DNA from 4 places in the Paenarthrobacter sp. TRD_SC_7 genome. Region 4 is predicted to be linked to each of the others. Evidence: riboswitches for the same ligand, from Rfam matches in the RefSeq annotation. Region 4 holds a riboswitch; each other region holds the start of a gene.
What was found. A riboswitch is a leader RNA that binds a small molecule or an ion and turns the genes downstream of it on or off. The one in region 4 is predicted to bind cyclic di-AMP.

Region 1: linked by a shared signal. The riboswitch ahead of AC0J5Z_RS00070 (NlpC/P60 family protein) and the one ahead of AC0J5Z_RS17885 (M23 family metallopeptidase) in region 4 are both predicted to bind cyclic di-AMP.
Region 2: linked by a shared signal. The riboswitch ahead of AC0J5Z_RS18595 (C40 family peptidase) and the one ahead of AC0J5Z_RS17885 (M23 family metallopeptidase) in region 4 are both predicted to bind cyclic di-AMP.
Region 3: linked by a shared signal. The riboswitch ahead of AC0J5Z_RS19940 (aggregation-promoting factor C-terminal-like domain-containing protein) and the one ahead of AC0J5Z_RS17885 (M23 family metallopeptidase) in region 4 are both predicted to bind cyclic di-AMP.

The regions. Positions count from the first base shown of each region.
Region 1 is NZ_CM149587.1:6,431-14,008, reverse strand. It holds gene AC0J5Z_RS00080 (NCS2 family permease) at 1-764, opposite strand, end outside; gene AC0J5Z_RS00075 (copper resistance CopC family protein) at 879-1,511, shown strand; cyclic di-AMP (ydaO/yuaA leader) riboswitch at 1,686-1,853, shown strand; gene AC0J5Z_RS00070 (NlpC/P60 family protein) at 1,857-2,639, shown strand; gene AC0J5Z_RS00065 (FAD-binding protein) at 2,829-3,521, opposite strand; gene AC0J5Z_RS00060 (universal stress protein) at 3,941-4,978, shown strand; gene AC0J5Z_RS00055 (PEP/pyruvate-binding domain-containing protein) at 4,997-7,578, shown strand, end outside.
Region 2 is NZ_CM149587.1:3,904,516-3,912,093, reverse strand. It holds gene AC0J5Z_RS18600 (M23 family metallopeptidase) at 1-829, shown strand, start outside; cyclic di-AMP (ydaO/yuaA leader) riboswitch at 977-1,138, shown strand; gene AC0J5Z_RS18595 (C40 family peptidase) at 1,143-1,889, shown strand; gene AC0J5Z_RS18590 (NlpC/P60 family protein) at 1,991-2,788, shown strand; gene AC0J5Z_RS18585 (HNH endonuclease) at 3,336-3,836, shown strand; gene AC0J5Z_RS18580 (NTP transferase domain-containing protein) at 3,880-4,794, shown strand; gene AC0J5Z_RS18575 (molybdopterin molybdotransferase MoeA) at 4,791-6,149, shown strand; gene AC0J5Z_RS18570 (FdhF/YdeP family oxidoreductase) at 6,201-7,578, shown strand, end outside.
Region 3 is NZ_CM149587.1:4,201,557-4,209,134, reverse strand. It holds gene AC0J5Z_RS19965 (nucleoside deaminase) at 1-99, opposite strand, end outside; gene upp (uracil phosphoribosyltransferase) at 122-757, shown strand; gene AC0J5Z_RS19955 (VOC family protein) at 804-1,181, shown strand; gene AC0J5Z_RS19950 (HAD-IA family hydrolase) at 1,227-1,913, shown strand; gene AC0J5Z_RS19945 (pyridoxal phosphate-dependent decarboxylase family protein) at 1,965-3,356, shown strand; gene AC0J5Z_RS19940 (aggregation-promoting factor C-terminal-like domain-containing protein) at 3,473-4,312, opposite strand; cyclic di-AMP (ydaO/yuaA leader) riboswitch at 4,316-4,476, opposite strand; gene AC0J5Z_RS19935 (sensor histidine kinase) at 4,610-6,109, opposite strand; gene AC0J5Z_RS19930 (response regulator transcription factor) at 6,113-6,853, opposite strand; gene AC0J5Z_RS19925 (winged helix-turn-helix domain-containing protein) at 7,526-7,578, shown strand, end outside.
Region 4 is NZ_CM149587.1:3,757,232-3,764,809, reverse strand. It holds gene AC0J5Z_RS17905 (hypothetical protein) at 1-605, opposite strand, end outside; gene AC0J5Z_RS17900 (metal-sensitive transcriptional regulator) at 1,076-1,411, shown strand; gene AC0J5Z_RS17895 (DUF2269 domain-containing protein) at 1,674-2,129, opposite strand; partial or broken gene AC0J5Z_RS17890 (four-helix bundle copper-binding protein) at 2,384-2,789, opposite strand; gene AC0J5Z_RS17885 (M23 family metallopeptidase) at 2,849-3,610, opposite strand; cyclic di-AMP (ydaO/yuaA leader) riboswitch at 3,658-3,829, opposite strand; gene AC0J5Z_RS17880 (F510_1955 family glycosylhydrolase) at 4,491-5,369, opposite strand; gene AC0J5Z_RS17875 (DUF305 domain-containing protein) at 5,459-6,076, opposite strand; gene AC0J5Z_RS17870 (hypothetical protein) at 6,221-6,715, opposite strand; gene AC0J5Z_RS17865 (copper-translocating P-type ATPase) at 6,813-7,578, opposite strand, start outside.

The DNA of each region.
Region 1 (7,578 bases), 910 kb from region 4:
GAGAGGGTTGGCGCAACGAGGGACCAGCCACGCGGGTTGACTGTTTCGCCGTCAAAACTCGGGCCGATGTGCAGCGTAAATTCAAGGAGCGCAGCCAGCGCCGTGGACACGATAATCCCGATCAGGATCGCCCCGCGGACCTTGCGGACCACCAGCGCGATGGTCAGGATCAGGCCGACGGCGAAGACGAGCGTCGGCCAGCCCATGAGCTTGCCATCCACGCCCAGGCCCAGCGGAACGGTGGTGCCGGCGGCGTCGGGGATGCGGCGGACGAAACCGGCGTTGACCAAGCCGATGAGTGCAATGAAGAGTCCAATGCCCACAACAATCGCCGTCTTCAGGGCTTCAGGCACGGCCCTGAACACGGCGGTGCGGAAGCCGGTGAGCACCAGGATGAGCATGGTGATGCCGGAAAGCACCACGAGCCCCATCATGTCCGGCCAAGTCAGCCCAGGATGGGAGGCCACTGTGACAGCGACGAAGGCGTTGACGCCCAGGCCTGTGGCCACGGCAAACGGGTGCTTGGCCCATGCGCCCATAAGGATGGTCAGGATGCCCGCGACGAAAGCCGTAGTGGCGGCCACGGCCGTGAAGCCCAGGGAGGCTCCACTCGAGTCAGGTCCGGAGAGGATCAGTGGATTCAGGACCACGATGTAGCTCATGGCGAAGAAGGTCGCGAAGCCGCCACGGATTTCCCGCGAGTACGTGGATCCACGTTTGGAGATCTTGAAGTAACGGTCGACTGCAGAACCTTGTTTCAGCATGAAGGTCTCCGGGGATCGAGGGGAGTTTGCTCTCAAATCCTATGTTGTCCGGTGTGGGCCCTCCGAACGATTCGCCTAGTCTGTAAGGAAGCCAACACTAGGAGAAACCGCCCCATGCGTACCATCCGCCCGCTTCTGGCCGCCGTCGTCGCCGCCCTTGCTTTCGCATCCGCCCTGCTGCTTTCCGCGGCTCCGGCGTCTGCGCACGACGTCGCCGAATCAACCACGCCAGCCAACGGTGCCAGCATTGCGGAAGTCCCGGCGTCGGTCTCCATCACGTTCAACAACCGTCCGCTCGCGATCGGTTCCGGAGTAACTGTGACCGCCGGCGGCGAGAACTGGGCGGACGGTCCTGTCGAAATCATCGACAACCAAGCCGTTCAGAAGCTTCGCGAGGGTGCTCCCGCAGCTGAGTACACGGTGGTATGGCGGGTGGTCAGCTCCGATTCCCACCCCATCGAGGGCACCTTCACGTTCACAGCCGCTGCAGGAAGCACGACGACGGCCAGCGGCCCGGCTGGTGCCTCACCGACGGTGTCAGCCCCGTCAGCCGCAGTACCGACGGCGGGTACCGCCGCTCCGGGAACAGGTAACAGCGAGCCGGCAGCGGACGCCTCCCAGCCCTTCCCGTGGAGCATTGTGGGGTTGGCTGTTGTGGCTGCCGGTCTCGTTATTTACCTTGCCGTTACCGCCCGGAAGAAACTCGCCGCATCCAATGGCCCCGACGGCGATACTCCCGCGGAATAACGCGGTTTTCTACGTACCTGCGAATATCTCGAAACGGTTACCGCGACACGCCAGAAGCGCCGTTCCCGTTACTTAAATGTGACTTCGGCGGAATCATCGCGTACGGTAGTACCTGTGCCTGTTCCACGTAGCGGGCACTTCCGGCCTGATTGCCTAGCTCTGCCGCAGTCCGGAATCCGTTCGCAGACAAACCTACGGCAGAGACGGGGAACCCAATTTAGGCCGCTTTCGAGCGCGCCTTGGGGTGAAGTCACGAAGCTTCCGCTGAACAGCGGGGGATAGTGGCCGGGTGACTCCCATCCGAATCCGACAGCTAACCTCGCAGGCATCGGGAGAGGCTCTTTCATGTCTTCACGCATTCTTCGCGGCCGTCGTAAGGCGGACAGCGTACGTCCTAATCCGTTCATCTCCATCTCGAAGGCAGTTGCCAGCAACGCTTCCGGCGCTGGCCGCCAGGCAGCTGTTATCGCAGCAGCCTCGGGCCTCGTTTTGACCGGTTCCATTGCTGCTCACGCAGCTGAGGCCCCGGTTCAGCGCGACTCCAGTCCCGCAACGGTCGCTGAGACCGTATCCGAGGCACCCACCAAGGTTGTCACCGCTCTGGCAACGGCTACCGTCAACTTCGAGCGTCCGGCTGTTGCTTCCGTAGCAGCTCCGGTCATCGAAAAGCCGGCTCCCGTTGTTGCGGCCCCCGTGGCCAAGAAGGCAGCCGTCACCACTGCTGCTGCAACAGCTCCCGTCGCCGCCAAGGCTGCGGTTGCTGCTGCTCCTGTGGCTGCCGCTCCTGCAGCTGCTGCCCCCGCAGTCGGTGGCGTCAACGCTGCCATGGTTGCTTCGGCTTACGCTCAGATCGGTGTCTTCCAAGACTGCACCGCCATGGTCGAAAAGGCCCTCGGCTCTGCAGGCATCCCTGTTGGTGACCTCGGTCCGATGCAGTTCATGAACTACGGCAAGGTTGTCAGCGCTCCCCAGCCTGGCGACATGATTGTCCAGTCCGGCCACGTTGCCATCTACATCGGCAACGGCCAGGCCATCAGCGGTGGCATCAACGGCAACCAGACGGGCATCCACCCGATCAGCTGGCTGACCGCAACGGGTCCCCTGACCTACGTACGCGCAGGCGCATAAGCCTCACGCTTCAGCTCAAAGGCCGGTGCCTTCAAAGACAAATGTCTTCGGAGGCGCCGGCCTTTGGCGTTAAGTTCTGTTCTAAAAAGTTAAGTACGACGGCGGATCGGCAGGTCGCGTTGGCGGCGGGCCGGTGCGGGAGTCAGGCCTGTGTAGGTACCGTGCTTGTTGGTGCTGCGCTGCGCTGCGCTAGGCGAGAGCGATGCCGGGAGCTGCTGGCAGGGCTACCTTGGATGAAATAGCCTGGCCAACTGCTTTGGCTTGCCGGAGCACTTCCTTGGGCGACGGGGTAATAAGATCCCCAACGCCCACAAGGTGCATCCCCAGTGCCCGCATGGCTGCCGCAAAGTTCTGGCCCACGGCTATCCCAAGTTCGGCGAGCATGCGGCGCAACTGGCTTTGGGCGCAGCGGGTCACTACTACGTGGTCCGCCAGGAGGACACCGTTGGCTGTGTGGACGGCCCATTGGCGAGGGGTGGATTCGCGCGGGCCGGATACGTGAAGCCCGGTCCTCAGTCCCGCTGTCGTCATGCTGGCTGCCAGCCCGTATCCGATTTGCCGGGAGGGGTCTGACCCCAAGAAATCAAGGCGGACGGCACGGGTGGTGCTGCGAACGTCCAGCTGATGGTTGGCCGCGTAGTTCCGCAGGTGGCGGAGGATCTCGTTGCGTTGCTGCATTGCTGCGGGATCTGCGGCATCGGTGCGTTGAAGCATCCCTGTATGGACGGAGGGTCCTGTAGTGGACAAGGCCCCAAACCCGTCTACGACGATTGAGCCCACGCCGTAGCGGCTGAGCTCGCTGGCAACTGCCAAGCCGGACAAGCCGGCCCCGATGACCACGGTTGTGGTGCGTTCCGTGCCGGAATCAGGCGTGTGTGACACTGCTTGGTTCCTCCTTGACGTGTGTGCCTTGCGGCATCGCGTGGGATCGCGTCCGAGTTCCCCAAGCGGCCGCAAATAAATGGCCGGAGTGTGTGTCGTGAGACACGATTGCCGGCCATTCGGTGACTCGAACACTACCGAACTTTTTCGGCCATGGATAGCCTCCCGGACGGCGCGTTTTGGATGTTCCTCCGCAGCGCAATGTGGGCCGACGGGAACCGAGCCCGGACCGTTATGCACATAGCCCGATGTCGCCTTGATTCGCCACTGTTGACCGAGAATAGTGGGCACTGGGAGGAGAAATTTCCGAGTTTCTCCTGCTCCGGCCATTGACAATGAAACAGTCAGGGAATCCGACGCGGAGAACCTCTGGCAGAATAGCCGGAACATCAAGCAGTAGGTGGAGAGGCAGGCCCCCAATGGACCAGCACGGCAGACACAGTGAAGAGCCACAGGACGGCCTGGATCAGGCCGTGGAACCAGGCGGCATCGTCGTGGGAGTGGACGGTTCAGAGCACGGTCAATGTGCCTTGGTTTGGGCCGCGCGGGAGGCAGAGCGTCGGCAACTTCCCCTGCATATCGTCACGGCTTACTCCGTTCCCATCTTCGCCGCCTCGGGGCTGGATGGTGGCTACGCAACAGTTGACGATTCCGTGATCCGCGAGGGCGCGGACGCGATCGTTCGGCAGGCCCTGGAAAAGGTCTCCGGTTATGCCATCGACGTTGATGCTTCGGTCGAGAACGGCGATGCCGCAGGTGTCCTGTTGGACCTTTCCGCGGAGGCGGCCCTCCTTGTATTCGGTAGCCGGGGCCGCGGCGGGTTCGTTGGGCGCCTGCTTGGCTCGGTGAGCAGTGCCTTGCCCGCCCACGCCAAATGTCCCACGGTGACGGTTCCCCTCTATTGTGCCGACCGGCTTGGCGAGAATACCGAGGACAAACACATCAAGGCTGAGCATGCCAAGGCGGGCCCGCGCACGGTGGAAAACGTGGTTGCAGTGGGGGTGGACGGCTCCGAGCAAGCCCGCGTGGCCGTGCTCGAAGCTGCCGAACAAGCGCAACGCATGGGAGCAAAGCTCCGGGTGATCTGTGCTGTACCGCAATACAGCGGCTCCCTGGCTTGGGTTCCGGCTCCCTTGGACCGCGAAGCCCTGTTTGCGGACATCAGGGTCCAGCTTGACGCCGGTGCGGCGTGGCTCAGAAGCCACTTCCCTTCATTGACCATCGAGACGGATCTCCGGGACGGCTCGCCGGTTGATGTTCTGGTGGAAACCAGCCGCAGCGTGGAGTTGGTGGTTCTGGGTACACGGGGCCGCGGTGGATTCGCGGGGATGCTCCTGGGCTCGACGTCCGACGGAGTCCTGCACCACGCCAAGGGCCCGGTGCTGGTTGTCCCGGACCGTGAGGATCCCCGTCTCGCTGACCGCCCCAAGTTTGGGCCAATGCTCGGCGCTGCCTAAGCCGGAGTTTGTAACTTCATGGACAGCCAGCAGCCCGGGGAGCAATCGCAGGGTCACAGTAACAGCCTTAGCGCATCCGGTAAGGCGTTCGTACTGGACATCGCCGAAATCCGCGGCACGATGCTTCCGGAGGTCGGTGGCAAGGCAGCCAATCTAGGCGAGCTGGCCGGCGAGGGCCTACCCGTGCCGCCCGGCTTCTGCCTCACAACAGCTGCGTACCGGCAGGCGCTCCGGGCTACTGTCTTGGAGGATGTCTTCGCGGCTTTGGAGGAGACCAGCGCCTCAGATGTGAACCGGCTCAGTGGGCTTGCCACCCGAGCCCGGTCTGTGGTGCTGGACGCCGGTGTACCGGCCGGGGTCGCTGAAGCGGTGCGGTCTGCATACGAGGACTTGGGGGGAAACGTCCCCGTGGCCGTCAGGTCTTCGGCCACCGCAGAGGACCTGCCGTTCGCCAGCTTCGCCGGACAACAGGACACGTTCTTGAATGTTGTGGGCGTGGATTCAGTTCTGGATGCCGTTAGCCGATGCTGGGCATCGCTCTGGACAGACCGTGCCGTGGTCTACCGGACCACCAACGGGATCGACCACGCGACTGTGGCCCTGGCGGTGGTTGTGCAGGAAATGGTGGACTCAGCTACCGCTGGCGTCATGTTTACCGCCAACCCGATGACGGGTAATCGCAATGAAACCATCATTGACGCCAGCCCTGGCTTGGGAGAGGCGGTGGTGTCCGGGGCTGTGAACCCGGACCAATATGTTGTAGACGTCCAGCGCCGTGCCATTGTGAAAAGGACCTTGGGGGATAGGCAAGTGCAGATCCGTCCCACACCGGGCGGTGGCACGGAACGAGTTGAACGGATCAACCAAGACCTACAGGCCAACCAAGACGTACAGCCCAACCAGGACGAGCCTAACGATGCCGGGGTGCAGCCCTGCCTCAGTGACCGTCAGGTCCTCCAGCTAGCCAAGCTGGGCCTTCAGGTCCAGGATCACTACCGCGCTCCGCAGGATACCGAGTGGGCCATCGATGACGACGGAAAGTTGTGGCTGACACAGGCCAGACCCATCACCACGCTGTACCCGCAAACTACGCGTACCCCTCCGGCTTCCGGCGAGCACGCGTTCCTGAACTTCAGCCTCGCGCAAGGCCTCACCAGGCCTCTGACGCCCATGGGGTTGGCCGGAATCCGGCTGATAGCCTCGAGCGTCGCCAAGACGGCGGCTTTCGATGTTCCCGATCCCCGGTCAGGTCCGCCTCCCTATTACGAGGCGGGACGGCGCATCTTCTTCGACTTCACGGCGGTGCTGCGGAGCCGGGTGGGCCGGACAATCGTGCCACGGGTTTTTGATGTCATGGAAGCCCGCTCCGCAGCCATCATGCGTGGACTCTTCGACGACCCACGCTTCACGGTGACCATTAAGACACCCCTGAAACTGATCCGCCACGTGGCCCCGGTGGCGGCTAAGTACCGTGTTCCCGAGTCCCTGTTCCGCGGTTTGTTCCGTCCAAACAAGGCAATGAGGCGTGTGGAGAGGCTCAGCACGGAGTTGCGCGGCAGCTTGTCCGTCCCGCGTGAAGCCTCAGCCCATCAGCGGCTCGGTCACGTACAGAGAATCCTGGGCGAGGAAGTCTTCGCCACAGTGCCGAGGGTGCTGCCGCTCCCTGCCCTCGGCTTCGCGATGCTGGCGCTGGTAAGGCGGATCCTTGGTGAGCAAGCACCCTACGACGAGCTCCAAACAGTGATCCGCGGCCTACCCAACAACGTCACCACGGAGATGGACCTGGCTTTGTGGCAGCTCGCCTCTGACATCCGTGAAGATCCCGACGCCGTTGCCTCCATGGTTGGCCAAACGGCAGCAGACCTCGTGGAACAGTATCGCGACGCCGTCCTTCCGCCGGTTGCACAGACCGGTCTGGAGAGGTTCCTGCAGAAATATGGACACAGAGCCGTTGCCGAGATCGACCTGGGCATGCCCCGCTGGTCCGATGACCCGACGCACATACTCGGTGTCGTAGCCAACTATTTGAGGCTCGCGGACGGTGCGGAAGCCCCGGACCAACAGTTCGCACGAGCAGCCAGGGACGCCGATGAACAAGTAGCCCGTTTCGTGGCCCGCGCCAGGGCGAAGAGTCCGCTGCATGCGGCGATCGTGAGAATTGCCTTGGACCGAACTCGGCGATTCGCCGGGCTGCGGGAGTTGCCCAAGTACAACCTGGTCCTGGGACTTTCGGCGGCGCGGGAGCAGTTGCTCCTGGTCGGGAATGACCTTGCGGCAGCACATCGGATCGAACGCCCTGAGGACATCTTCTTCCTGGACCTTGACGGCGTCGAGGTCGCCTTGGCAGGGGACGAGCTCCACGAGGTCGTTGCTGAACGTCGTGCTGCTTACGACCAAGAACTCCGCCGCAGGCACATTCCGAGAGTGCTGTTGTCTGACGGGACAGAACCCGAGGCCACGGCGGCTGACGGCAAGCAGCGCCCTGGCACTTTGTCCGGCAGTCCGGCGTCGGCAGGTCTGGTTTCTGCTCCTGCGCGCGTCATCATGGATCCGGTTGGCGCCCACCTGGAACCGGGGGAAATCCTTGTGGCGCCGTCAAC
Region 2 (7,578 bases), 150 kb from region 4:
GCAGAACGTCAGGGGCCGCCGCCGCGCGTCCGGCCCCGCTGCTGAGCTGCGGCCAGCCACCGTCGTAACGGAGATCCGGCCTCGCGACACCGAGCGTCAGGTGCGCCGCCGTAAGAGCCCGTTGCGCCAGGTTGCCGATTTCGCCGCTGCCAGCGGCGTCGGGCAGAAGGCTGGTGTTGCGCTTGCCGCCACCGGACTTGCCTTGACTGTCGGCCTGCCTGCCACAAGTCCCGTCATGGCAACCTCGGAATCAGGCCAGACTGAGTCTGCCCTCGCCGTAGCCGCCCCTGCCGGCAGCCAGCCCGAGGTCTCCGCCGCCGCGTCCGCCAAGATTGACTTCAGCCGAGCCGCCGTGGCTACTGCAGCCGACCCCGACGGGAAGCTGAAGCAGTTGCTCAGTGCGCAGTCGGCCGGGAGCATCCAGCGTGCCTCATCCGTCGGCACCATGGCCAGCCCCCTTGACACGCTCACCACGGCATCCCCTTTTGGTTACCGCATCAGCCCCCTCACGGGTGGTGCCGGTGATTTCCACCGCGGCCAGGACTTCGTTGCGCAGTGCGGCACGGCTGTGCACGCGGCAGCCACCGGCAAGGTCACTTTCGCCGGATGGCACGAATACGGCGGAGGCAACCGCGTGGTCGTGGACCACGGCAACGGCCTCGAGACCACGTACAACCACCTTTCGTCCTTCACCGTCAAGGTTGGCCAGACCGTCAACCGCGGCGATACCGTCGCCCTGAGCGGCACCACGGGCGCTTCCACCGGCTGCCACCTCCACTTTGAGGTCCAGGTCAACGGTGAAGTGGTAGACCCCATGGGCTGGCTCTAAAAGCCAGTTGATGGTTGCCTCTCGCATTCGCGGGACGCCCCGTGACCTGAATGTGACATTCGCGTTCAACTGTTGTAGCGTACAGAGCGCATCGGCTTTTTAGGGGGCCGGTGCACTTGAGTGGATTGCCTAGCTCTGCCACCACTCAAGGTCCGTTCGCATAAATCGTCTGGCAGGGGCGGGGGAACCACTTCTGGTCTTCGAAAGAAGGCCTTGGGGTTAAGTCGCAAAGCTTCCTTGGAAGCAGCGCCGCCGGATGACTCCCATCCGAATCCGACAGCTCACCTCGCAGGCATTGGGAGAGGCTACCTACGTGTCATCACGCACTACCCCTGCGCGCCATCGCGCCCAAACGGTTCGTACGAACCCGTTGAACACTCTTTCCAAGGCTGTTTCATCCAACGCAGGAACCGTGGGCCGCCAGGCCGCCGTCCTGGCAGCAGCCTCAGGCCTCGTCCTCACAGTGGGCGTACCGGCACAAGCAGCAGACGCCGACGTTTCCAAGTCGGAAGCCTCCAGCACCCAACAGCTGGTTGTTACTGCAGTGGTCACCGCAGCGCCAACAGCAACCGTTTCCTTCGAGAGCCCCACCGTGGCTACCAAGGCAGCCCCCAAGGTAGTCCAGCGCGCAGCGCGGGTTACCGAGCGTGCAGCGGCCACCACCAGCGAAGAAACCGCCGAAGCAGTCTCCGCAAAGTCCTCCAAGGCCAAGGATTCGGCTTCCAGTGCCGCTGCCTCCGGTCTTGCCGCCATTGCTTACACCGGCATCGGTTCGCCCTACGTTTGGGGCGGAACCACACCCAACGGTTGGGATTGCTCAGGCTTTACCCAGTGGGTCTATGCACAGGCCGGCATCAGCATCCCCCGCGTCAACGCCTGGACGGCCATGACGCCCACCAGCAGTCCTGCTCCCGGCGACCTCGTCATGCAGAACGGCGGAGCCCACGTGGGCATCTACGTCGGCAACGGCATGATGATCAGCGCTTTGAACCCCGGTCAAGGAACGCTGCTGCACTCTGTAGCGTCCACCGGCACCTCCTCGTTCTACACCCTCCGCTAGAGAAATAATCCGGTTCGGGGTCGGCCGGCATGCCCCCAATGCTGGCCAGCCCACTACCCGCGTGCACCCCCAACTGCACTCGGATACGAAAAGAGAAAATCATGACCAGTGCAAACAAGATTGCACGGCACCGCGCTGAGGCCCCTAAGACCAGCTCGCTTGCCGTCATCGCCAAGGCCGTAAGCAACAACGCCGGTGGCGTGGGCCGCCAGGCAGCAGTTATTGCCGCAGCTTCAGGCCTGGTCCTGACCAGTGGCATCGCCGCCAACGCTGCCGACACCAACGTGGATCGTGACTCCACGTCCACGTCCACTCTGGACGTGCAGTCGGTAGTCCAGGCCACCATCGCCGCGGACTCCACTGTGGCAATCTCCTACGAGCGCCCCGTGGTCACCACGGTGGAAGCCCCGGCTCCCGTGGTGGTGGAAGAAGCTCCGGCCAAGGTTGAAGCCAAGGTTGAATCCAAAGCGGCAACGGCGGTTACCGCCAACGCCGCTCCGGCAGCCAACGCGACCGTTGCCGTCAGCAGCGCAACCCCCGCTCCGGCAGCCCCGGCGGCTTCCAGCGGCCTCGGCGCAGCAATCGCTGCAGCTGCTTACGCCCAGCTCGGCGTGACCCAGGACTGCACCATGCTGGTGACCAACTCCCTGGCTGCCGTGGGCATCAACTTCCACGACTGGCCCGCCGGCTATCTCTCCCTGGGCCGCACCGTCAGTGCAGCAGAAGCCCAGCCCGGCGACCTCGCCTACTACGCCAACGGTGGTTTGGCTGGACAGGCCCACATCGCTGTCTACGTCGGCAACGGCCAGGCAGTGCACGGTGGATGGAACGGATCCACCACGGCACTTTTCAGCGCCAACGTCGGCTCCGGCCCGGTTTTCATCCGCGTCAACGGCTGATCCACATCGCGCAAGAACACCCCGCAGGCTTCGGCCGGCGGGGTGTTCTGCTTTAACTGCTACCCGTATTCGTCCACGCCACACCAATTGCCTGGCGACACCCACATCCGAGCGTCGCCGGCCCGTGTGGTTGGCACCAGAGAATGTGAGTGGCGTCAGTCGCGGTAGCAGGTGAGGCGGCTCTATGGGTTCGACGACGGCGTTCGGGTGGGTGCCGCCGTCGGACGTTGGCGGGTGGTTGGCTCGTGGAAGCGGGCGGCCGCCACCCACTTTGGTTCTGAAAGCCTTCCGACACGCGGCGAACAAGGTGTGTCGGTCCAGATCTGCCCCTCAAAGTAGGTGGTGGCGACACGCAGAGGGGCCCCGATTTCCGCCACATCCCTTAACCGCGCATGAACTCTTGCCGACACCGCACGCGAAACGACAGAAAAATTCGTTGATACGGCATATAAGTGCTTACCCTTGTGTTGTCGATCCACAGCCCGTACATGCAGAGGGCAGCCGGCCCTCGTGCCCCTGACGGGTGCGGCCGTGAAGAGGTACGTGCATGCGCACACTCGTTCTGAATGCTGGATATGAACCGCTGGCGGTAATAACATTCCGCCGGGCGCTGGTCCTTGTGCTGACTGGGAAAGCTAGCGTAGTGGCCGAAGGCGACGAGCCTGTCGTCGGGCCACAGGAGATTCTCGGAAGACCTTCCGTGATCCTCCTCAACCGCTATATCCGTCCCCGGTACAACAGGATTACCGCCGTGAGTCGCCGCGGGGTCCTTCGCCGCGACGGCCATCGCTGCGCCTACTGCGGGAAAACAGCGCACACCATAGACCACGTCCACCCCAAATCCAGGGGCGGCGCGGATTCCTGGGAAAACCTGGTTGCGGCGTGCTTGAAATGCAATAACGCCAAGAGCGACCACACGCTGGCAGAAATGGGTTGGAAACTCCGTTTCACGCCCGGCGTGCCCCAGGGAACCATGTGGCAGATCAAGGAACTCGAGAAACCTGCGCCGGACTGGGACCCGTTCCTGTTGCCGGAATCCGCTGCCTGATCGATTTCTGCTGGTCTCCGTCCGTCCCGGGTAATCTGGGCGGATGGAGTTCAATGCCGTGATTTTGGCGGGTGGCCGGGCCACCCGTCTCGGTGGCGTGCCCAAGCCATCGTTGAAGTACGACGGCGACACGCTCCTTTCGCATGCCCTGCAGGCTGCCCGGGGTGCTTCGGCGGTGGTTGTGGTGGGGCCGGACGCTCCCAACGATGAGCCAAAGGACAGGGGACCACTGCCGAGCGGTGTCTTGAGGGCTCGGGAGGAACCGGCATTCGCCGGGCCGGCCGCGGCAATTGCGGCCGGCATGGCTGCGCTGCAGAGGAGTGGTTCGAACACCCTGTGGACGCTCGTGCTGGCATGCGATATGCCGCATGCTTCCCGTGGTGTTGACCTCCTTTGGGATGCCCTTGAAGCAAATCCCGGAGTGGAAGGGGCGATGGCAGTTTCCGGGGACGGGCGGAAGCAGCCACTCCTGGGGGCCTACAGTACAGCGGCTCTGGAAAGGGAAGTGGCCGTAGCTTCCGAAGGCTCGGGGTTAACGAACTCTTCAGTGTTCCGGCTGCTTGCTAGGCTGAACGTGCTGGACGTGGCCGTCCCCGCGGGGTCCACCGATGATGTGGATACGTGGGAGGACGCCGCGGCCTTGGGCATTGACTACGAGTTGGAGGCGGACGTGAAAAGCCAGGAAGAGACGCTCGAGGAATGGTGCCGCACGCTGCTGCAGGCTTTCGAGCTTGAGGGTGTGGAAGTGGACGTCAATGAGGTCCTGGCGGTCGCAGGAGTGGCGGCGCATTCAGTAGTGCGCCCAGCGGCGCCCCTGACCACGTTCATTGCCGGATACGCGGCAGGCATGGCCCGCGGGATCGGCCAGGCCAGCGATGATGCATCCATGAATGCCGCACTGGACCTGGCACGCAAAGTTGCCAAGGAGTACTCGGAGTCCGGGACTGACCGAGAATGACAGAGGCCCCCGCAGAGGGCCATCACGCGGCACACACATGGCATGAGGCCCGGCAGCGAGCATTCGAGGTTGCTGCTCCCATCCCGCCAGGCCCCGTGCCGCTCAGTTCTGCCCTCGGGCGCACCTTGGCTTCGGATGCCTTGGCCGTGCAGGACATGCCCCACTATGCTTCGTCCGCCATGGACGGATGGGCCGTCAACGGCAGTGGCCCATGGATCCTCAGCGAGCCCGGACAGCGGCTGGCACCGCACCAGGCGAGCCCCATTGTCACCGGCGGGCTGATACCGCCCGGCGCCAAGGCAGTACTGCGCAGCGAAAGCGGTGTTATCACCACGGACGACGACGGCCTGCCGGTTCTTGCGCTGGGCGGCACCGCCAAACCGGGGGAGCCCCGCAACGGCCAACACATCCGTAAAGCTGCAGAAGAGGCTGCTGAGGGTGATGTCCTGCTCAAGGCAGGGACGGTGCTGAATCCGGCACACATTGCCTTGGCAGCGCTTGCTGGCCTGGACCACGTGGACGTGCTCGGCAAACCGCTGGTTCGGTTCCTCCTGACGGGTTCGGAAGTCGTTGCCCAGGGTGTTCCCTTGCCTGGACAGGTCAGGGACACCTTCGGCCCGCAATTGGGCGCCGTCGTCGAACTTTTGGGCGGCATCGCGGGCGAGCAGCTCAAAGTGGGCGACAGCTACGAGGACTGGATTGCCGCACTCCAGGACACCGAGCCGATACTGGACGAGCTGACGCCCGACGGCCCCTACGTCGAAACGGAGCCGCCGGCAGACGTCGTCATTACTACAGGCGGCACAGGACGGTCGGGGACCGACCATTTCCGCAAAGCCGTGGCAGAGCTTGGCGGCAGTTTGCTGATCGATGGAATTGCCATGCGCCCGGGACATCCCGCCGTGCTGGCGGAGCTGCCGGACGGTCGGTTCGTGCTGGGACTGCCGGGAAATCCTCTCGCCGCGATGATGGCGTTGTTTACTGTGGGCGCACCCCTGCTTGCTGCTTTGGGCCATGGTCGCTTGGAAGAGGTGGGTGAAGTTCCCTGTGGATCGACAATCGACGCGGACCCCGGACGGACCCGTCTGATGCCTTTCAAGCTGGTGTATGGATTGGCATCGCCAGCGCAGCATGCCGGCCCCGGAATGATGCGTGGCCTGGCAGGTGCGGACGGGGTGATGGTGGTGCCACCCCATGGAGTCCAATTAGGCGAGATGGTCCCCGCCTTCGCGTTACCTTGGGGCAAACCGTTGCCCGTGCCGAAGGCACCGGAGGACAAAACCGGCAAAGCCGCGCCCAGGCAACGACGGAAGGCGCCTTCGGGTCCTGTGGACTGGAGTGCGTTGGGCGCGTGAGGGGTGCCGTGATCGGCTTTGGGCTTGGTGACAAAGTGCAATGATGGATTCATGAACAGGCATGCTCCAGAACAGGACATCAACGAAGATGACCTGCAAATCCACCCGCCCAAACAAGCCGCGGCCGGCCTCAAAGCTGTCACGGTTGCCCTTGAACGCGGTTACGCCCAAGCCGGAGTAACCCGTACGGTCCGTTCCATGCTCCGGGTCAACCAGCATGATGGCTTTGACTGCCCGGGGTGTGCATGGCCGGAATCGATCACCGGCAGGCGCAGTCCCGCAGAGTTTTGCGAGAACGGTGCCAAGGCGATCGCCGAGGAAAGCACCACCCGTACAGTCGGTGCCGAATTCTGGGCGAAACATTCTCTGGCAGACCTGGAAGACAAGACGGAGTACTGGCTGGGGAGCCAGGGAAGACTCTCCGAGCCCGTGGTTATCAGGCCGGGTGACACTCACTACTCGCCGATCAGTTGGACCGAGGCTTTCGCCCTGATCGGTGAGCACATCAATGCCACTACACCTGACAAGTGCGTGTTCTACACCTCCGGCCGGACGGCCAACGAGACCGCCTTCATGTACCAGCTATTTGCGCGAAGCCTCGGCACCAACAACCTTCCCGACTGCTCCAACATGTGCCATGAGTCCTCAGGCAGTGCCCTCAACCCGACCATCGGAATCGGCAAAGGCACTGTTTCCCTGGAGGACATCCACCATGCGGAGCTTGTTCTGGTGGTTGGCCAAAATCCTGGAACCAACCACCCCCGAATGCTGTCCGCCCTCCGTGACTGTAAGAACAACGGCGGAAAGATTGTTGCGGTTAACCCGCTTCCCGAAGCGGGCCTCTTGAACTTCAAGGACCCGCAGTCACTTAATGGTGTGATCGGCGGCGGCACCACCATCGCGGACGAGTTCCTGCAAATCAAGGTGGGTGGCGATCTCGCGCTGTTCCAAGCACTGGGACACCTGCTCCTGGAGGAAGAGAAGCGCAACCCGGGGACCGTCGTCGACCATTCCTTCATTGAGCAGCAGACCGAAGGTTTCGCTGCCTACAAGGAAGCGCGTTCGGCATTGGACTGGGACGAAACCGAGCGGGCTACCGGGCTGACCCGGGCAGAAATCACCAAGGCTGCCGAAATGATGGCTGCCTCGAAAGCAACCATCATTTGCTGGGCGCTCGGGCTGACGCAGCAACCGCACTCGGTGGATACCCTGCGTGAAATCATTAACCTGCTGCTCCTCCAGGGAAACTTCGGCAAGCGTGGGGCGGGTGCTTGTCCGGTCCGTGGCCACTCAAATGTTCAAGGCGACCGCACCATGGGCATCTGGGAGAAGCCCAAGGAATCCTTCCTGGCCGCGTTGGACAAAGAATTCGGTTTCCACATGCCGCGGGATCATGGCTACGACTCGGTGGAAACCCAGCACGCCCTGG
Region 3 (7,578 bases), 440 kb from region 4:
AATCGGTACGTCGTCAGTTTTCAACGCCAGCCGGGCTTCCTCCAGGGCAAGGCCCATCCAGGCCATGTGTTCTGCGTGATACGGCTCGGTGGCGCTCATGTCTCAATGATAGTTTTGGGGGATGCGCACACTCGTCGTGGACCACCCGCTGGTCGCTCACAAGCTCACCGTTCTGCGGGATAAGAACACCCCTTCACCGGTCTTCCGGCAACTCACTGAAGAACTCGTCACCCTCCTGGCCTATGAAGCCACCCGTGAGGTCAAGACGCAGCCAGTCGAGATCGAGACCCCTGTCACCAAGACCGTGGGCACGGCGTTCACCAAGCCCACTCCGCTGGTGGTCCCCATCCTGCGCGCAGGCCTTGGCATGCTCGAGGGCATGACCAAGTTGGTCCCTACCGCTGAGGTGGGCTTCCTGGGTATGGCCCGCGACGAAGAAACCCTGGACATCATCACTTACGCCGAGCGCCTCCCCGAGGACCTCACCGGCCGCCAGATCTTTGTCCTGGACCCCATGCTCGCCACGGGCGGCACCTTGCGCGAGGCCATCAAGTTCCTCTTCAAGCGCGGCGCGTCGGATGTCACGTGCATCTGCCTGCTGGCCGCTCCGGAGGGATTGTCCAAGTTGGAAGAAGAGCTCTCTGACGCCAATGTGAAGATCGTCCTGGCTTCGATTGACGAGAAGCTCAACGAAAAGTCATACATCGTGCCTGGCCTGGGCGACGCCGGCGACCGCCTCTACGGCGTGGCAGGCTAAGAGAGCCCCCTACCGGTTTTCCATGCGCCCCGTTAGCCTGTGGCGCATGGACTGGAAACTTGAACTGGTGTTTGTCCCTGTGTCCGACGTCGACCGGGCGAAGGATTTCTACGTCAACAAAGTTGGTTTCAACGCCGATTTCGATGAGCGTCCCATGGACGGCATCCGCTTCGTGCAGTTGACACCGCCGGGTTCGGCTTGCTCCATCGCCATCGGCGAGGGCCTCAGCGACGACCCTCCGGGGTCGGCGCCGAGCCTGCAAGTGGTGGTGGCGGACATCAACAAGGCGCACGAGCAACTCAAGGCCAACGGCGTGGACGTCAGCGACGTCGACATCCAGGATTGGGGCCATTTCGTCTACTTCGCCGACCCCGACGGCAACAAGTGGGCGGTGCAGTACCTCCCGCAGCGGCCTAACGGCTAAGTCACACTTCGGCACCACCGCATGAGTGTGAGGCAGGATGGAACCATGAGCCATCCCGCCGAACCTGCCGGCCAACCATCAGTGCTGACCGTCCGTGCCGTCCTCTTCGACATGGACGGCACACTCGTGGATTCAACAGCGATCGTTGAGCAAGTGTGGCTCGAGTTCTCCGAGCGATACGGCTTGGATTTCGATGAGATCCTGCGCACTTCCCACGGCGTCCAGGCCGGCGATACTGTTCGCCGGTATGCTCCCGCTGGCGCTGATTTCGAGGCACTGACGGCCGAGCTCGGCGAGATGGAACGCTCCCGGACCGATGGCGTGATCGCGCTTCCCGGGGCAGAAGCCCTGCTGGCAGGACTGCCTGATGCCGCCATCGCATTGGTCACCTCCGCGGACCGGATCCTTGCCGATATCCGCATGCAGGCGGCCGGGCTTACCATGCCGTCCACAACGGTCACTGCCGAGTCTGTCACCCGCGGCAAGCCGCACCCGGAGGGATACCTGAAGGCGGCGGCGCTGCTGGGAGCCGACCCGGCCGACGTCGTGGTTTTCGAGGATGCGCCTGCCGGGATCGCTGCTGCGCGTGCGGCGGGGATGCGGACCGTTGTGGTGGGCGACGCTGGCGGCGAGCTGGAGCCGGGCATCTGGCGAATCCCGGACTACTCGGCGGTGACCGTCAGTGCTGTGAAGGACGACGACGGCGGTCACCTCCTGACGCTGACCCTTTAGCCCTTTCTGCGCGGTCTGTTCCAAGCCGTGAACCGGGCGTAGGCTGTGCGCATGTCTGCGATGCCGGAGGCGTACGGTGCTGCATTGGAGCGGGCCATGGTCCACGCCGGTGATTGGCTTGCGTCGGTTCCCACCCGTTCTGTCCGCCCTTCGTCCGACGCCGACCAGGTGGCCAAGAGCATCCTGCCGCGTCTCCCCGACGAAGCCACCGATGCTGCGGAGGTGGTGGACGAACTCGCAGCGCTGGCCGAGCCCGGCTTGATGGCTATCCAGTCCGGACGGTTCTTTGGGTGGGTGATGGGCGGTACCCTGCCCGCCGCCATGGCAGCCGATTGGCTTGTCTCCGCCTGGGACCAGAACACCGGGCTCCGGTTCGCCACCCCCGCGGCCGCTGCCATCGAGGAATCTGCCGCCGCCTGGCTTTTGGATCTCCTGCATCTGCCCGCCACCGCCGACGTCGGATTCACCACAGGCGCCACCACCGCCAACTTTGTTGGACTGGCTGCGGGCCGTCAGTACCTGATGGACGAGGCAGGCTGGGACCTTGAGGCGCTTGGCCTCAGTGGCGCACCACGCATCACCACGTTTGCCGGCCGGGAACGCCATGCCGCAGTGGATCTTGCGTTGCGGTACCTCGGATTGGGTGCATGCGTCCCTGTAGACGCCGATGACGAAGGACGGATCCTTCCCGATGCGCTGGCCGATGCCATGGATCAGCAGCCCGGCCCGTCGTTGGTCTGCCTGCAGGCGGGCAATCTGCACTCCGGCGCATTCGATCCCATGGAGGGAGCAATAGCTGTGGCCCACGATCGCGGGGCGTGGGTGCACGTGGATGGCGCATTTGGTTTGTGGGCCGCGGTGAGCCCGAAGCTGCGAGGCCGGCTGGCAGGTGTGGAGGACGCGGATTCGTGGGCAACCGACGCCCATAAAACCCTTAACGTCCCCTACGACTGTGGGCTGGCAATCGTTGCCCGCCCGGAAGTCCTGAGGCGTGCCTTCAGTGTCCACACGAGTTACCTCATTGCCACGGATGCCGGGCCTGGGGATCCCTTCGAGAAAGTTCCGGAGATGTCCCGCCGCGCCCGGGGCATTCCGGTCTGGGCCGCACTCAGGCAGCTGGGCCGGGACGGCGTGATTTCCATGGTTGAGCGCCTGGCAGCAAATGCCCGTGCTTTGGCTGAGGGCCTCGCCGCGATCCCCGGTGTGGAAGTCCTCAACGACGTCGTGTTCACGCAAGTTTCGGTGAGCTTCGGCAGTGACGATCGCACACACCGCATCACCCAGCGGCTCATGGCTGAGGGAGCGGTATGGATGTCCGGTTCGGCGTGGCGGGGCCGGGAGATTTTGCGGATCTCCGTGAGCAATTGGACCACGGACGCAGGCGATGTCGCCGCCTCCATCGCAGCCGTGCGGGGTGCGGTGGAGGCCGAACCGGAGACGTAGCGTTCTTCGGCGGCGGACCCATGGTGAAACGGCAAAGCCGCGCCCGTTGCCGCCATCCGCTCCAGTGGGTACTGGTGCGAACGGCGGCAACGGGCGCGGCAATCAAGCAGTCCGGCTTAGTACCAGTTGTTGGCCAAGTGGAAGCCCAGAGCGGCGGACGGGGATCCGTAGCGCTCCTTGATGTAGTTCAGGCCCCACTTGATCTGGGTCTGGTAGTTGGTTTCCCAGTCAGGACCAACGGTAGCCATCTTGGAAGCAGGCAGGGACTGGACGATGCCGTAGGCGCCGCTGGAAGCGTTCATCGCCGTGGTCTTCCAGTTCGATTCCTTCTCCCACAGCGTGTTCAGGGCAGTCATCTCGCCCGGGCCCCAGCCGTAGTTGCCAAGGATGCTCAGTGCGTACGCCTTGGCAGCAGCGGGGTCGTCTACAGCTTTCGGAGCTGCGGCAGCTGCTGCGGCTTCCGCGGCGGCAGCGGCAGCAGCGGCGTCGGCAGCTTGCTTGGCAGCAGCGTCGGCAGCAGCCTTCTCAGCTGCGGCTTGGGCTGCTGCCTGATCAGCGGCAGCCTTTTCGGCCGCGGCCTGCGCGGCTGCTGCCTGATCAGCGGCAGCCTTCTCAGCAGCTGCCTTGTCCGCAGCGGCCCTGTCGGCTGCGCCCTTTTTGGCGGCAGCATTCAGGGAAGCGGAGATCTCAGCCGACTTGTTGGCGTTGACCTGGGCGCTGGCCTGGGTTCCGGCTACGCGGCTCGCCTCGGGGAGGGTCAATGCGGCGTTTGCGGCAGTTCCGAGCGATGCAACGCCCAGTGCAGCTGCCACGACACCGGCTACTACGGACATGCGGTGGCCGGACTTACCCTGGCGGGCTGCGTTCTTGAGGACGGACTGCGACTTGGTGAGCGGTGCGTTGTGTTCGTCGCGGTGACGCGCGGAAGGGCGCGTCTGATCGTTAAATTCAGACATGTGATTACCTCTCAGCGCCTGCGGAGTTAGCTGTCGGGTTCGGATGAGGTCATCCGGCCGCGCATCATGCTGCGGCTTCACCCCAAGGGCCGGCCAAAAAGGCCTGGCCCGGAGACTCTGGGTCCCCCGTCTCTGCCTCGGAGAAAGAACGGACTCCGGGAAGTGGCAGAGCTCGGCGCATCCCGGATGTGGGCCTGCTAGGGACGACCCACCCTTTCGACGGTACAGGAGGTTTCCGCAGAAGTCACATTTAGGTAACAGAGATCACGACGCCGGTGAGTCGCCTTGCTCAATTCGTTACGGACCCTCGCTGCTGACGGTGGGGAGTCGCAGGGCGAATTCCGTGTGTCCCGGCCGTGAGGTCATTTCCACGCTGCCGCCATGCGCTGAAACGATGGATTCAACGATAGACAAGCCGAGTCCGGAGGTGCCCTCAGACCCCGATCTTGCGGCATCAGCACGGGCAAACCGGGAGAAGATCCGGCCTTGGAAATCTTCAGGGATGCCGGGCCCGTTGTCCGTCACGGTGACCACCGCGCTGCCGTCTGCGGAGAGCATGACGCCGGTGACCACAGTCGTGCCCGGGTTGGTGTGCTTTCGGGCGTTGGACAGCAAATTGGCCAGCACCTGGTGAAGTTGGGTGGCATCGCCGCGAACGGTGATGGGCTCATCGGGCAGCTGGAGCTGCCAGATGTGGTCCGGAGCCATGACCTTCTCGTCGCTGACGGTCTCGATCACCAGATGTGTCAGGTCCACGGGCTCAACCTTCACCGGCTGCCCTTCATCCAGCCTTGCCAGAAGCAGGAGGTCCTCCACCAGGGTGGTCATGCGCTCGGATTGGCTCTGGACGCGCGCCAAGGATTTACGGCCGTCCTCGGTGAAGTTCTCGGTCATCCTCAGCAGCTCCGTGTAGCCGCGGATGGCAGTCAGAGGCGTCCTCAGCTCGTGCGAAGCATCTGCAACGAACTGACGCACTTTGGTTTCGCTTTCCTGCCGGGCTTCGAGGGCGCTGGAGACGTTGTTCAGCATTTGATTCAGGGCATACCCAACGCTGCCCACTTCCGTTCCGGGATGGGAGGCCGACGGCGGTACGCGCACCGCAAGTGCCACGTCGCCGGCGTCGAGAGGCAGGCGCGAAACCTTCGTGGCCACCTCGGAGAGCTGCTCAAGCGGCCGCATGGTGCGGCGGATAATGACTGTGCCTGCCAGACCGATCAAGACCAACCCGCCCAGCGAAACCAGCACCATGGTCCACACCAGCGAGGCCTCGGCACTTTGCTTGTCCGCAAGCGGCAACCCTGTCACGATCACGTCGCCGAAAGCAGTTTCGACTGCCACGAGCCGGTAGTCGCCGTTGGAGAATGATCGGTCAACAGGGCCGTTGTCCCCGGGGAGGGAGAGCAGAACCTGCTCGTCGTCGTCAGAGAGGGCGACGCGGTTGCCTTGGGCGTCGATCAGACCTGAGCTTCGCACGCTGGATCCGTCGATCCTCGCGTTGAGTGTCCCCGCCGCCTGGCCTCTGGCCTCCAGCGGGTCAGGCCTACCTGAGGGGGAGGAGGGAAAGTTCGACGGCGGCCTGCCGAAGCTGTTCGCGCGGCTGGACGCCTGCTCCAACTGCCTGTCGAGCTGCTTGTTGAAAAACATGTCCATGGAGGCGTAGCTGACCACTCCCACGGCACCGCAAATCGCGATCAACAGGGCCATAGCCACCAGGACCAGCCGTGTGCGCAAATGCCAGGTGGACGGGTTGAGCCAACTTCGCGGTGGCTTATTGGCCACTCCCGAACGTTTGCTCAACGCTTAGTCCGCAGGCTTGATAACGTATCCGGCACCGCGAATGGTGTGGATCATGGGCGGGTGGTTCGCTTCGATCTTTTTGCGCAGGTAGGAGATGTAAAGCTCCACGATGTTGGCCTGTCCGCCGAAGTCGTAGTCCCACACACGGTCCAGGATCTGGGCTTTGCTTACCACTCGTTTCGGGTTCTCCATGAGGTATCGCAAAAGCTCAAACTGCGTGGCTGTGAGGGGAATATCCTCGCCGGCGCGTGTCACTTCGCGGGTGTCCACATTCAGGGTGAGGTCTCCCACCGCCAGCTCTGCTGTGTCCATGGCTGCCACGCCGGAACGCTGGACCAGCCGGTGAAGGCGAAGGAGGACTTCCTCCATGCTGAAGGGTTTGGTGACGTAGTCGTCCCCACCCGCTGCGAGTCCCACGATGCGGTCCTGCACAGCGTCCTTTGCGGTGAGGAACAGGGCGGGAACTTCCGGGGCGAAAGTGCGGATGCGGTTCAGGACCTCGACGCCGTCGAAACCGGGCAGCATGACATCGAGGACCAGCACGTCGGGCCGGAAGTCCTTGGCAAGGCTCACTGCTTCCGGACCATCGCCGGCTACGGCAACGGACCAGCCCGCCATGCGCAGGCCCATGCTCATCAGCTCGGCGAGGCTGGGTTCGTCATCCACCACCAGGGCGCGGATTGGAGAGCCGTCCGGGTGGGTCAGCTGGGGAAGGTTGTTGGTCATGGAGTGCGAGGAGGCCATGGGACAACTTTCCCTTCTGCCGGTAAGCCGACGCTTTGCACGTCCTGTGAGGACGCTGTGAAGTCCACACTAGCGAGGTGGGAGCACCTGCACACGCTCTTGCGGAGGCACCTTGTGCGCCGATTTCGTTGTGTTCTACAGCTTGTAGCAGACTTTGGGGCAGAAAATCGGCGAGGGGGGATACCTACGATTGGACAACAAGTGTTTCAGATCGTGAGATTCAGTGTGGAGGGAGTTCCTTGGAAGTGAGGTGCGCAGGATGCCGACCTCGCCGAAGATAATTCACTGAAGTGCGAAGATTTCCTACTCCAGCCGAATGAAATGGTGTTCATTTATGACCTCCACTGAATTGTGATTTGCAGCACAATAGACCTCCGCGTCTCAAAATGTGGACGGTTCCGCGCTTTGTTACTTGCGTGTTGCCATTGTTACGTTGCACACTTCCAATGTGAACAAGAACTCAACAGCACCTGCAGCCGCAGCAACCTGGCCCAGCACACCCGCTGGCCATGATGACCGCTGTTGTCGAATGCAAGCCTAACTTTCCACCCCAAGAAGTTTCAGGCATTCGCCCCCTAGCCCAGCGTTGGGCGCCCCTCCCCAAACTCATTGCGGGGACAACCAGCATTCGAAGCCGCGATGACGGCTATTCACTTTTGAGGTAAGCACTCCATGTCAGTTGCATCTGGATACGTCCACATCTCCGTCCGTAACGCCAACAAGGC
Region 4 (7,578 bases):
GGTTCTCCCTCGGGATGGACATGAAGATAGGCCAGGTCTTCGACGCGAAGTGCCACCAAGTGCCCAAAGGCACCAAGATATGGCTGCAGATCCGTCACCGGCTGTCCGTTCCTGGCGACGCCGAATGTAAGTTCGCTCGCCTGACCCGGAACAAGTCCGCCCTCAAGCGTCACGGTGTAGCCGCCGATGTCCACGCTCTGTCCAACACCGGGAAGCGGTTGCGGGATGTACTCGCCGGCGACGGAGGCGTCGATGCCCAAAGTCATGGGCCCGTGGTGTCCGGACGGGTGGAAGTCCGTGAAAATCCGCCAAGGTCCAGGAGTGAGGTCCAGAGCGATAGTCCACAACCCTGATTGGTCCCTGATCGGGTGGACATGCTGGAAGCCAGTCATGTCACGGCGGATGGCGATCAGGTGCAGTTCCTTCTCATGCGTGGGCGTGAACTCATTCATGGTCTGTCCGGCCGGGCCAACAATCCGGAAGGTTACCGTCTGCGTTCCGCTGCCGAGCGGTTGGGAATCGAAATCCAAGGTGTATCCATGCTCCGACTGCATCAGGCCGCCGGCTCCTTCACCGCCGTGGCTGCTATGGCTAACGTCAGTCATATCGTCTCCTTGCTTGAGAATTCGGTTCCGGACGTATTGTGGCGAGGAGCTGGCAGCGGCACGTCGTACCGGCTTTCGCCATCCGGAACACCATACCCCGGGAGGGTATTGAATTACTCGTGACTATACCCCATGGGGGTATCAATTGACAAGCTTCGAGCGGCGCCGGACTGGCGCGTTTGTCCGGCTCACAAAGGAGGGTGGTCTTGAATTCCCCATCGCCGACGTTATACCCTTGGGGGGTACCTGTAGCGAAGAGGAAAAGCGGATGAACCGGACCAACAGCGTGACTGTAGAGCCCGGAAACGAGGACCGCGCTAGTACCATAAGTAAGGTGATTCGCTGGGCGTCGGCCTGTCTGTTCCGGTGTGTGGTCGATCTGACAGTGAAATCTCTGGAAAACAGATCTTCCCGCGACGGCACGGGATACCCACACCCACTACCATCTACGGCTACCCACAAGGAATAGAATGACCACGAAACAGCTGCCTCCCAGCTCTGAAACAGGGGCCGAGGGCCACGCAAACCACGGCTATATCACCGACAAGGAGCGGTACTTGGCCCGCCTCAAGCGGATAGAGGGCCAGGCGCGGGGGATCGCGCGGATGGTCGATGAGGAACAATACTGCATTGATATTCTCACCCAAGTATCAGCGCTGACCTCTGCCCTGCGCGGTGTGGCCCTGGGGTTGCTCGATGACCACATGAAGCACTGCGTCCTCGATGCCGCCCAACTCGGCGGAGACGCAGCCGAGGCTAAGCTGCAGGAAGCCTCCGAGGCCATCGCTCGCTTAGTCCGCTCCTAACCGCTTATGGGCTGATTCAAGGCGGAAAGTCCGAACTTTGAAAGACCCCGCTTCAAGACACGCGCCAGGATGGTACGGCCCGCGTTATCCAACGTCAATCACCTATGGCCGATAGTTGTCGGAGCGCAGGGTAGCCGCCCTCCGGTAGTTGCAGATCGGACCTGGTTCCTGGCAGTGTCCGTGATTCAGCAAGCCCGCGACCTGGACATAGCCCACGGCCTCGATTTGCTTTCCTGGCGCACGTTTGGCGCTCCCGCCTCGATCATGGCACTTGTTGGAGTCGTGTCCGGCGCTTCTTTTGTCCGTAGCTTGTCATGCCGGGCGGTTCATAGACGGCCAGAATGGTTGCCAGCAGAAGCACCACGAGTGCTCCGCTGGTGTGCAGCAACGGTGAAGGCATTTGCGCGCCGGCCATGACAGGGCATTTAGCTATGTCCGCCAGCGGCTCGATGGTATCCGTATACATGACCAGGACGACTGTGGCGATGAGGGTGAGCGCGAGCTTCAGGAGAACCCAGTAGTGGCGGAAGAGTCCCCGCCGGGTGGCAAGTGCCAGGACCGTTCCGGTCAGCAGGGACCCCAGGGCCAAAGGGATGAGCAGCGACCAGACTGTGGCTTGCAGGGCAAGCCAGAGCAGGCGGCCTAGCTCGGGGCTGTCACCGCTGAGGCTCGCAATGTCGAGGACGACGAAAACAGCGACCGCGCCAATCCAGCCCAAGGAGCAAAGGACGTGAAGGGTCAGTAGGAACTTCCGGGAGCAGAGCTAAGAACCATCAGTGACCTATCCCAGGGCTGGTAGCCGGAGCCTGTCCGGCCGCTGAGCCGGGTGCCGTCACGCTGGTGCCGCGCTGCGGCTCGTCGGAATCACCATGGCCGGATTGCGGCCGCAACCGCAAACCTCCGCCCTCTAACCCACCATGGCAGAAAACTCCCTGCGCGTTTGCTAGTCCTGAGAGGTGCCAGCGGTAATGTGAGAGTCTCCAAAAGGGAGGCACAGGCGTTCTCGCAACGGCGGCACGCCACGGCACAGATCGTGCAATGCCCGTGCATCTCCGCGTGCTGTTCACAGTCCTTGGCGCAGACGCCACACGCGGTCCGGCACGCTTCGAGCATTGCCCTGACGATGTCGGTGTTGGTGGCGGTTTGGCGGCTGAGGATGGTGCCGGTCGCGGCGCAGATGTCGGCGCAATCGAGGTCGGTGCGGATGCAGGCGACCAGATCGGCGACCATTTCCTCACTAAGACACGCGTCGGCACAGGCAGTACATACTTGGGCACATTCGAAGCAGGCAGCAATACACTCAGCCAACTTTCTCCTTGTCCACAAGCCCTGACGTTCTTGGGTGGGCATCGATCATCGCGCTGATACGGTGGCTCATGGGCTCTGCTCCTCACACAGGTCATGAAGCGGCCGGCCCGCCGGGGGTGAACTGTCGGCTCAGATGAACGTTCCAGGATCCACTGTCTTGTCGTTCACCATGACCTCGAAATGGAGATGGCATCCGGTGGAGTTGCCCGTCGTCCCCACCCCGGCAATCTGGGCACCTTTGGCGAGGACCTGTCCGACTGAGACTCCGATGCTGGCCAGGTGGTTGTACGTGGTTTTCAGTCCGTTACCGTGGTCAACGACGATCCTGTTGCCCCCGCCGTATTGGCTCCAGCCCGCCTCCACGACGGTCCCTGGCCCGGCAGCGAAGACCGGAGTGCTGCACGCTCCGGTCAGGTCGATCCCGGTATGCCATTCTCCGGTTGCTCCCGTCAGCGGATTCACCCTGAGGCCGAAGGGTGAGCTGACGTTGACCGAAGCCATAGGTGCCCGGAGGCCGGGAGCAGACTCAGCCGGCGGGGCCTGGGGGACAACCACGGGGGCTGGGGCGGCAGCCGCCGGGGCTGCTTCTACCTTTGTTGGCGGGGCGGCCACCGGAGCAGGCGCCGCCTGCGAACCGACGAGCGGGCGGTCAAAAGAAAGGGAAGCCGCTGCTTCGGCGCCGATCATCGGCTGCGCGGCCGAGACTGGTTCAGCGGCCGGGACAAGGTTCGGTGCAGCGCCAGATCTCCCGGGCTCCGCTTGCGCGGCGGATAAGACAGAGGCGGCGATCAGGCCGGTCGCTGCCGCCGCTGCACCGAACCGAGGGCCACGGTTAAGCAGCGAAGAAAGATGATAAGCGGTCCCACGGCCAGGGCTGGTGGGAGTTGACATGGGGGCGGCGCGACGGCGCCGGTGCTGGGAACGGAAATGCAATGCGGGGGTCCTCTCGGCGCCGGCGAAGTTAGCTGTCGGATTCGGACGAGTGGACTGTCCGGCCCGCCCCGCTGCCCCGCCGATGGGCGGGCAATCGCAGGGCCGGCTTCACCCCAAGGTGCTACGCGCACCGCTGTTGGGTCCTCCGCCCCCGCCTGGATCTAGAAAGTCATGGACCGCCGACGGGGTTTGGCGAAACGGGCCAGCATACCCATGGCGGGTATGTACGAATCCAAGACTAACCAAAAGGAGTAAGAAGTTACAATTTCGTTACCATGGGATTGGCGTGTCCATCAAGAGTCGTGCCGTTTCGTCGACTATGGCGTATACCGTGAAGCGCGATGCATGGCGACACCCAAAGTGGAGGCACACCCTGCGGCGGGATGCGGTAGATGGCCTTAAACCCAGGGCATACGCGGGGGTAAGGTCGCACCTTCCGGGCCCGATATCTTCGTGTGACTCAGCCCGAGCCCCGGCCAACTCCGGGCAGGACCTGACGACTCTCTCGACGGCCTCCGACGCGGCACCCACACAGGCGGAATCCACAACTCCTCCGCAGCCCACTGCACCGACGCAGACTACCGGCCCCGACGACAGCAAGGCGCCCTTGGTCGCCGTCGTCGGGGCAGGGATCCTTGCCCTTGTTGGGCGAGGTTTCCTCCTTTCAGAGGTCACTTCGGAAAAGCCCTAAGCCGGAAGGGCGATACGTACCCGGCAAGCGGCAGCGCCGCCGGCGCGGCCATAGTTTCAGCAGCGGCCAGGAACGCATTGGTCAGGGGAATCCGACAGAGACCTCCTTGCGGAGGTCCCGGTCGGAATCGACCCCCGTCGGCCCGTGTCAGGGGGCGTCGGCGGGGCGGTAGCTCGTGCCTCCACCGGTGGAGACAACGATCCCTTCGGGCGTGGCAGCCCAGATCCAGGGATTCCCGTCGGCGCCCTTGAGGGCCGCAATGGCTAGAACTTCACCGTCGATCCGTCCTTTCTTGGTCCACGACTTGCCGGCGTCCGCCGAGTAGTAGGTGGTCCCGTCAGGGGCGACGCCTGCCGCTTCGTCCGGGTTGGCGAATGCGGCGTACTGAATCACTGGTCCGGTCTTATCCAGGGTCCAGGTTGCCCCGCCGTCGGTGGAGCGCTGGATTCCCTCGGTGGTGGTGCCCAGTATGGTGTCGCTGTCCGGGTGTCCGGCCAGGACTGCGGGGGCGAACATGGCCGCTACGGTGTTCCAGGTTTTCCCGTCGGGGCTGCTGCGCAGTTCCCCGTCGAAGGCGACGATCCCGGATTTGGTGGTGGTCAGGGCGTGGAAGTCGGATTCGCCTTGCCGTGAGAGTTTCTCCCAGGTTTGTCCTCCGTCGGTGGACTTGAGCAGACCGAGGGGGTTGGGCAGGTCAGAGCCCGGGCCGGGGTGACCGGAGGCGTAGAACACGCCGTTCTCTCCGGCGGTGAAACCCATCAGGTCGTTCGTGCCGCCGATCTTTCTGGCCGGTTGTTTGGTGACGTCGAACAGCCCGTCGTGGGTGGCCAACAGCACCTGGCTGGTGTCACCGTTGACGGTCAGTCCGTGGACATGGCTGCTGGGCAGGGCCTTCTCCGTCAATTCGACGGAAGGCGTTGTGGAAGCCTGTGGGCTGGCCGGGGCGCAGGCAGCCAAGGAGAGCAGGAGCGCGGCACCCGCCGTAAGGGCGCCGGTCCGTGCTGTCGCGGTGGTGAAAAATTGCATAGGAAGCTCCAGGTTAGGGGGGAAGGCGGGTATGCAGAGGGCACCGGGCCCCTCTTTGGGTGAGGGGGCCGGCGCCACTGTGGGGCTGGCTAGAGGGCGGCCAGCAGCGTCTGCATTTCCTTGATCTCGGTTTCCTGGGCGCTCACGATGTCCCTGCTGAGCTGGACAGCTGCGGTGTCCTTCCCGTCCGCGGTTTCTGTCTTGGCCATGGTCACGGCACCTTGATGGTGGGCGATCATTTGGGTCAGGAACAGCTTCGCGGCCTCAACACCCTGGGCGGCTTCCAGCTTGGTCATGTCTTCGGCGCCCATCATGCCGTCCATGCTGTGCCCGGCGGCCATCTGAGTGGGTTCGCCCCAGCCTTTCAACCAGCCGGTCATCTTTTCGATCTCCGGTCCCTGTGCGTCCTTGATCCGGGTAGCCAGGGCTGTGACTTCGGCGGGAATGTCCTGCTTCTTGAGGATCATGTCGCTCATCTCCACGGCCTGGGCGTGGTGCGGGATCATCATCTGGGCGAACATCACGTCGGCGGCGTTATGGTCCGCGGCCGCTGCCGGACTTGATGCGCTGGAGGAGCTGCTGCCGTGGTCCATTCCCGGCATGGACGTACCGGAGGAACTGGAACCACCGGAAGCGCCGCAGCCGGCCAGTGCGATGGCGGCAGCGATGGCCGTTGCGGCAGCAGGTAAGAATTTCTTCGTATTCATCAAAATCAGGTCCTTCACAAGAGTTCGGGGGGCGCAAAGACGCCCGCGCAAAAGGGGGATGCATCAGCTGGGCCGTCCCACGGCTAAGGGCTGGGAGGGCGCAAGAAAAGAATGGCTGGGCTTGGGCCCGGGCAGGCGGAACGCCTACGTTCTGCTGATCGACAAGTCACCCGGTGAAGGACTGCCGGGACGGTAGGACAAGGGGACACGATCTGTGCTGGTGGAGGCTGCGGACTGGCCCGTGATGGAGATCGAGTCATCCGGCGCCGGCGCCGCCAGGCCACCGGTCGCGACGGTGGGAATGCAGGAGGCACTTATGGAGTGCTGGCTTGAGCAGTTTCCGGAGCAGGAGCACTGCGTCAGGGAGGCTGCACCGTTCGACGTAGACAGCGCCTGCAACACGGCAGGCTCCGGCGATGAGACCAGGTGATCGGCGTGCCCGGATGCTTCGCTTCCGGATGTAGACCAATCCGGTCCGGTCGTATCCGGCGTACCTGCGGAAACGATGCCGCTTGAGTGTGCCGAGTGGGTGCCGGTCATGACGTGCATGCCCAGGATTCCGGCGACGATAGCGAGGACGGTGGCCAGAAAGGAGGCCGTGAGCAGGGCGGAACCGGCCATGGTGCGTTGCGCGGCCATGCTGCTCCTCCTCCCTGCGTGCTTGCTGCTTCCTAGGCTACCGGCACCGGCGCGGCATCAGGGGATGCGTTGCGCCGGCGCCGATGGCCCCAGATGGTCAACGAACCTGCGATGGATTCAGTTTCACCCGGCGGAGCAGCTGGGCGTTGAGGGCGACAACGATCGTGGAAACCGACATCAGGACCGCCCCAGTGGCCGGGGACAGGACGATCCCCGCGAATGCCAGCACGCCCGCTGCCAAGGGCACCGCGATGACGTTGTATCCGGTGGCCCACACCAGGTTTTGCCACATCTTGGTGTAGCTCGCCCTCGATAGGTCAACCATGGACAGCACCGCCCGCGGGTCGTTGCCGGCCAGGATCACCCCGGCTGATTCCATCGCCACATCGGTTCCGGCACCGATGGCGATGCCGACCTCGGCCCGGGCCAGCGCCGGGGAGTCATTGACCCCGTCCCCGACCATCGCAACCTTCAGGCCACGGCCCTGCAGTTCAGCGACCTTCTTATCCTTGTCCGCGGGCAGCACTTCGGCGAAGACCTCATCGATGTTCAGCTCCTCACCCACGGCCTTCGCCACCTGGATGGCGTCGCCTGTGATCATGGCAACTTTGATGCCCCTGCTTTGCAAGGCTGCCACGGCCTGCCGGGACTCGGGTCGGATGGCATCCTCCAGGCTGACCGCCCCCAGAATCCTGTCCCCATCCACCACGTGCAGAACGGCTGCGCCGCGGTCCATCCATTCCCGGGTCGAGCCGGCCAGGGCCTCGGGTTCCGTGAGCCCCAGCTCGCGCAGCAGCGCAGGCCCCCCGACTTGGACGGTCCGGCCATAGACCGTCGCGCGCACGCCCCGGCCTGTCATGGAA